DNA from 2 places in the Pseudomonas ekonensis genome. Region 2 is predicted to be linked to the other one. Evidence: predicted binding sites of a transcription regulator. Region 2 holds the regulator's gene; the other holds the start of a gene.
The links. Region 2 encodes FliA, which starts transcription of late flagellar genes. Its sites were predicted from a motif close to CTAAAGTTTNNNNNNNNNNNGCCGNTAA; they were not measured.
Positions count from the first base shown of each region.

Region 1: KVG96_RS25425 (methyl-accepting chemotaxis protein) is a predicted target of FliA. The motif match lies at 1,455-1,482, and genes of this name have one in related genera.

Region 1 is NZ_JAHSTS010000003.1:320,634-324,041, reverse strand. Features, by position in the region: gene KVG96_RS25425 (methyl-accepting chemotaxis protein) at 1-1,350, opposite strand, end outside; gene KVG96_RS25420 (LysR substrate-binding domain-containing protein) at 1,533-2,453, opposite strand; gene KVG96_RS25415 (NorM family multidrug efflux MATE transporter) at 2,611-3,408, shown strand, end outside.
Region 2 is NZ_JAHSTS010000002.1:848,465-851,872, forward strand. Features, by position in the region: gene KVG96_RS16860 (protein phosphatase CheZ) at 25-813, opposite strand; gene KVG96_RS16865 (chemotaxis response regulator CheY) at 832-1,203, opposite strand; gene fliA (RNA polymerase sigma factor FliA) at 1,373-2,113, opposite strand; gene fleN (flagellar synthesis regulator FleN) at 2,110-2,940, opposite strand; gene flhF (flagellar biosynthesis GTPase FlhF) at 3,054-3,408, opposite strand, start outside.

The DNA.
Region 1 (3,408 bases), on a different contig from region 2:
CTGCTGGGCGTTTTCCTGGGCCAGGCGCTGGGTGTTGCCCATGTTGTCGGCGATGTTCAGCGAGGTGGCGCTGAACTCTTCGACCGCGCCGGCCATGCTGGTGATTTCGCCGGACTGCTGCTCCATGCCTTCGTACGCACCGCCGGACAAGCCCGACAGCGCCTGGGCCCGGCGGTTGACCTCTTCGGAGGAACGGCGGATGTGCTCGACCATGGTCGACAACGCTTGGCTCATCTGGTTGAAGGCGCGGGCCAGCTGGCCGATCTCGTCGTGGCTCGAGACGTCCAGGCGCACGCTCAGATCGCCGGCGCCCAGCGCCTCGGCCTGCCGCACCAGATCCCCCAGCGGCTGCAGCTTGCTGCGCAGCAGCCAGACCACGGAACCCACCGCCAGCAGCATCGCCAGCAGGCTGCCGATGGCCAGTTGCGTGCCGACGCTCCAGGTCACGGCACGGATCTCGCTTTTCGGCATGCTCGCCACCACCGACCACGGCCCGCCGTCGAACGGTACGGCGATGCTGTAGAAGTCTTCAGCGCTGTCGCTCCAGAAGCGGCCCTTGCCCGGCGTCTTCGCCAGGCCGGCGACCACCGACACCGCTTGCTCCGGCGCCTGCACGCCGGCCGGGGCCACCAGCCATTTGCTCTGCTCGTCCAGCAGCGCCAGCGAGCCGGTCTGGCCGATGCGGAAGCGCTTGAGGTTGTCGAACTGGGCGTTCTGCGCATCGGTGTAGTCGAAGCCGACGAACAGCACCGCGATCACCTTGCCGCTACCGTCGCGCACCGGGGTGTACTGGGTCATGTACAGGCGCTCGAACAGCAAGGCGCGGCCGACATAGCCCTGCCCCGCCATCAACCGCGCATAGGCCGGGTGGGCGTGGTCGAGCACGGTGCCGATGGCCCGGCTGCCGTCCTGTTTGCTCAGGGAAGTACTGACGCGGATGAAGTCCTCGCCGCTGCGCACGAACAGCGTGGCGACGCCGGCGGTCATCTGCTTGAACTCGTCGACTTCCTTGAAGTTGTTGTTCAACACCTCGCCGCCCAGGTGCAGGCCAGGCGTGCGGGTGCCGGCGACGGTCACCGGCTCGTCCGGATGGACGCTCAGGCCCGCGCTGAAGCGCTTCTCGAACAGCCCGCTCAGGCGCTGGGTGCTTTCGCGCAGCGTGCCGTGGAAAGTGCTCAGCTGGTCGGCCAGCAGGCGCGCCTCGCTGGCCAGGTGCTCTTCACGGGTGGCGAGGTTGGCCGAATCCAGCGAACGCAAGGCGAACACCGTACTGCCGCTGATGACGACCGCCAGTATCACGGCGAGCGCGAGGCCCAGCTGCGAGGCGATCCGGGCGCGGGGTTGAGACATGGACAGCTCCTGGCCGGGCCTGCGGATCCTCCCTGATCACGGCTCGGAAAATATTCTAATAATGGGGGTGTATCGCGGACCGGCACGACGGTTCCACTTGGACGTATTCGGCGGTGAAAGCGAATACTTGAGCGCACAACAGGGTTATGGCCCAGGGCCGGCATTGTGCTGGCTCGAACGATTCAGCTCAAGCGCGCGACCTGCGGCAACTCCATCGCCCGGACTTCGCCCTGAAGGAAATCGCTGAGGCGGCGCAAACGTTCACCTCCGGGGCGGGTCCTGGGCCACACCAGGTAGTAGTTCAGGCCGCTGGCGACGGCGGTGGGCCACGGCAGGCTCAACCGCCCTTGAGCCACATCTTCGGCCACCATCAGCAGGTCACCCATCGATACGCCGTAGCCCCGCGCCGCTGCGATCATCCCCAGCTCCAGGGTGTCGAACACCTGCCCGCCCTTGAGCGACACCTGCTCGGACAGGCCCATGCGCTCCAGCCAGCTGCGCCAGTCGCGCCGGTCGGGGGTCGGGTGCAGCAGTTCGGTGGCGGCCAGGCGGGCCGCGTCCCAGGGCCGGTCATTGGGCAGGTTGGGCGCGCCCACCGGGATCAGTTCTTCCGGGAACAACAGGCTGGCTTCCCAGTCCGGCGGAAAATGCCCGTCGCTGAGCAGCACCGCGCAATCGAACGGTTCGTTGTTGAAGTCCACCGAGTCCACGTCCATCCAGGCGCTGGTCAGTTGCACCTCGTTGCCCGGCTGCAGATGGCGAAAACGACTGAGCCGCGCCAGCAGCCAGCGCATGGTCAGGGTCGACGGGGCTTTCATGCGCAGGATGTCGTCTTCGGCGCGCAAGGTATTGCAGGCCCGCTCAAGCGCCGCAAAACCCTCACGGATGCCGGGCAGCAGCAGGCGCGCCGATTCGGTCAGTTGCAGGTTGCGGCCGCTGCGGTGGAACAGCCGGCAGGCGAAGTGCTCCTCGAGGGTGCGGACATGCCGGCTGACCGCACTCTGAGTGATCGACAACTCTTCGGCGGCACGGGTGAACGAGCTGTGCCGCGCCGCTGCTTCGAATGCGCGCAGGGCATACAAGGGCGGCAGACGACGGGACATGACAAGGCTCCGGTTGCGGGATGGCGCCAACTTATCAGAAATGCCCCTGGATGAGTTTTAATCATGCCACCCATCCTTTTTATCCCTTTGTGCCAACCTCGCCGAACCGCGAGAATCGACGGTCTCTTGCTCCCTCGATTAAAAGGATGTGACGACCATGCAGCGTCCCGTGCGTACCGAACTCTGGGCCATCCTCCGGCTGGCGGGGCCGCTGATCGCCTCGCAGTTGGCGCACATGCTGATGGTGCTGACCGACACCCTGATGATGGCGCGCCTGAGCCCGGAAGCCCTGGCCGGCGGCGGCCTGGGCGCGGCGAGCTATTCGTTCGTGTCGATCTTCTGCATCGGCGTGATCGCGGCGGTCGGCACCCTGGTGGCGATCCGTCAGGGCGCCGGCGACATCCTCGGCGCCGCCCGGCTGACCCAGGCCGGGCTGTGGCTGGCCTGGCTGATGGCCCTCGGCGCCGGCCTGCTGCTGTGGAACCTCAAACCGGTGCTGCTGCTGTTCGGCCAGACCGAAACCAACGTCAACGCCGCCGGGCAGTTCCTGCTGGCCTTGCCGTTCGCCCTGCCCGGCTACCTGAGCTTCATGGCCCTGCGCGGCTTCACCAGCGCCATCGGCCGGGCGACGCCGGTGATGGTCATCAGCCTGGCCGGCACCGTGGCCAACTTCCTGCTCAACTACGCGCTGATCACCGGCCTGTTCGGCCTGCCGAAACTGGGGCTGACCGGCATCGGCCTGGTCACGGCGATCGTCGCCAACTGCATGGCGCTGGCGCTGGCCTGGCACATCCGCCGGCATCCGGCCTACGACGCCTACCCGCTGCGCCAGGGCCTGTCGCGCCTCAACCGGCAGTACCTCAAGGAACTGTGGCGCCTGGGCCTGCCGATCGGCGGCACCTATGCCGTGGAGGTCGGGCTGTTCGCCTTCGCCGCGCTGTGCATGGGCACCATG
Region 2 (3,408 bases):
ACAGGTCTAAAAACCCAAAAAAACTCAAAATCCAAGGCTGGATAACAAATCGTCCACATCGTCCTGACCGGACACAACGTCTTCTCGTTTATCGGCATGAATCTGCGGACCTTCACCCTGCGAGAGATGTTTTTGCGGATCTTTTTCGGCAAGCATCGCCGCACGGTCATGTTCGATGCCCGCAAAGCGGTCCACCTGACTGGCCATGAGCACGAGCTTGAGCAGATTGCTTTCGACTTCGGTGACCAATTGGGTCACGCGCTTGATCACCTGACCGGTCAGGTCCTGGTAATCCTGGGCCAGCAGGATGTCGTTCAGGTTGCCCGACACCGCCCGGCTGTCCGCGCTGCTGCGCGCCAGAAAACCGTCGACCCGGCGCGCCAGTTCGCGGAACTCTTCGGCCCCGACCTCGCGACGCATGAACCGGCCCCAATCGGCGCTCAGCGCCTGGGCTTCGTCAGCGAGCGCGTTGACCACCGGCGTTGCGCTCTCCACCAGATCCATGGTGCGGTTGGCGGCGTTCTCGGTCAGCTTGACCACATAGCCAAGGCGCTCGGTCGCATCGGTGATCTGCGACACCTCTTCGGCCTGGGGCATGTGCGGATCGATATGGAAATTGACGATCGCACTGTGCAGCTCGCGCGTGAGCTTGCCCACTTCCTGGTACAGGCCGCGGTCACGGGTCTGATTGAGCTCATGGATCAGTTGCACGGCCTCGCCGAACTTGCCCTTTTCAAGGCTGTCGACCAATTCGACCGCGTGTTTTTTCAGCGTCGACTCGAAGTCGCCCTGTGAAGACTCTTTATGCTCCATAGCTCCCCCGCGCGTTCATCAGCCGATGCGTTCGAAAATCTTCTCGATCTTTTCTTTCAAAGCCTGGGCCGTGAATGGTTTGACCACGTAGCCGTTGACGCCGGCCTGGGCCGCTTCGATGATCTGCTCGCGCTTGGCTTCCGCCGTCACCATCAGGACCGGCAGGTGCTTGAGGCGCTCGTCGGCGCGCACCTTGCGCAGCAAGTCGATGCCGGTCATGCCGGGCATGTTCCAGTCGGTGACCAGAAAATCGAAGTGCCCGCTTTCCAGCATCGGCAACGCGGTGTTGCCGTCGTCGGCCTCGGCGGTGTTGGTGAACCCCAGGTCACGCAGCAGGTTCTTGATGATCCGCCGCATCGTTGAGAAATCGTCAACGATGAGGATTTTCATGTCTTTGTTCAATTCGACCTCCAAGCAGTCTTAAACGCGCCCGGCAACGGGACGCGCCATTTCATTCAATCCGGCAAGGCACTCTCGATGACTGTCTGGAGCACAACGGATCGAGACCGGTGCCGCTCACCACCGCACCAGCCTCGTTCGCAGTGTCCCCACACTGCCTTCAGCGCGCTCGCCACTCCCCCAAACGCCCCCGCAAACGGGCCGCGCACTGGCTGTGCAACTGGCTGACCCGCGATTCGCTGACGCCAAGGACCTCACCGATTTCCTTGAGGTTCAGTTCCTCGTCGTAGTACAGCGCCAACACCAGTCGCTCGCGCTCCGGCAAATTGGCAATCGCGTCCGCCAGCGCCGCCTGGAAGCGTTCGTCTTCCAGATCGCGCGACGGCTCAAGATGAGCGCTGGCGCCATCCTCATGCAGCCCTTCGTGTTCGCCGTCCTGCAGCAGGTCGTCGAAACTGAACAGCCGGCTGCCCAGGGTGTCGTTCAAAATCCCGTAGTAATCGTCGAGACTCAATTGGAGTTCGGCCGCAACCTCGTGATCTTTAGCGTCACGGCCGGTTTTAGCTTCAATCGCGCGAATCGCGTCGCTGACCATGCGGGTATTGCGGTGGACCGAGCGCGGTGCCCAGTCCCCTTTGCGCACCTCGTCAAGCATCGCGCCGCGGATCCGGATGCCCGCGTAGGTCTCGAAACTGGCGCCCTTGCTGGCGTCGTATTTGTTCGAGACCTCGAGCAGGCCGATCATCCCGGCCTGGATCAGGTCTTCGACCTGCACGCTGGCCGGCAACCGCGCCAGCAAGTGGTAGGCGATGCGCTTGACCAGCGGCGCATAACGCTCGATCAGCTCGTACTGCGCATCGCGCGCCGACTTCTTGTACAGGTTCATACCGCTGGCGGTCATAGCACAGGCCCTGCCGTTTGCTGCACGAGACGCTCGACGAAAAACTCGAGGTGGCCGCGCGGGTTGGCGGGCAGCGGCCAGGTGTCGACCTTTTGAGCGATCGCCTTGAAGGCCAGGGCGCACTTGGAACGCGGGAAGGCTTCATAGACCGCACGCTGCTTCTGCACCGCCTTGCGCACGCTTTCGTCATAAGGCACCGCGCCGACGTATTGTAGGGCGACGTCCAGGAAGCGATCCGTGACCTTGGTCAACTTGGCGAACAGGTTGCGCCCTTCCTGCGGGCTCTGGGCCATGTTGGCCAGGACGCGGAAACGGTTCATGCCGTAGTCGCGGTTGAGCAGTTTGATCAGTGCGTAGGCGTCGGTGATGGAGGTCGGCTCGTCGCAGACCACCAGCAGCACCTCCTGGGCGGCGCGCACGAAACTGACCACCGAGTCACCGATGCCCGCAGCGGTGTCGATCACCAGCACGTCGAGGTTGTCGCCGATGTCGCTGAAGGCCTGGATCAGGCCGGCATGCTGGGCCGGGCTCAGGTGCACCATGCTCTGGGTGCCTGAGGCGGCCGGCACGATGCGGATCCCGCCGGGGCCCTGCAGCAGCACGTCGCGCAGCTCGCAGCGGCCTTCGATCACGTCGGCCAGGGTGCGTTTGGGTGTGAGGCCCAGCAGAACGTCGACGTTCGCCAGACCCAGGTCGGCGTCCAGCAGCATGACCCGACGGCCAAGCTCTGCCAGCGCCAGGGACAAGTTCACTGACACGTTAGTCTTGCCGACGCCACCTTTGCCGCCGGTCACCGCGATCACCTGTACGGGATGCATGCTGCCCATGTTATTTCTTTACCTTGTCTTGCATAGACGGAGGCCACATTACTGGCTGCGCGTTCACGACCGGAACAATGCGTGGCAGGCCATCGATGTAGGTACAAAAACTGTTCATTACCTCAGCCGACCTGCTTGGTCGGGCTGTGGTAGATATCAGCGAACATGTCGGCCATGGCTTCTTCGCTGGGTTCTTCCTGCATTTGCACGCTGACGGCGCGGCTGACCAGTTGGTGACGGCGCGGCAGATGCAGGTCATCCGGGATCCGCGGGCCGTCGGTCAGGTAGGCGACCGGCAGTTCGTGGCTGATCGCCAGGCTCAGCACTTCGCCGAGGCTGGCCGTCTCATCCAGTTTAGTCAGGATGCAACCGGCGAGCCCGCAACGCTTGTAACTGTGATAAGCGGCCGTCAGCACCTGTTTCTGGCTGGTGGTGGCCAGAACCAGATAGTTCCTGGAGCGGATGCCGCGGCCGGCC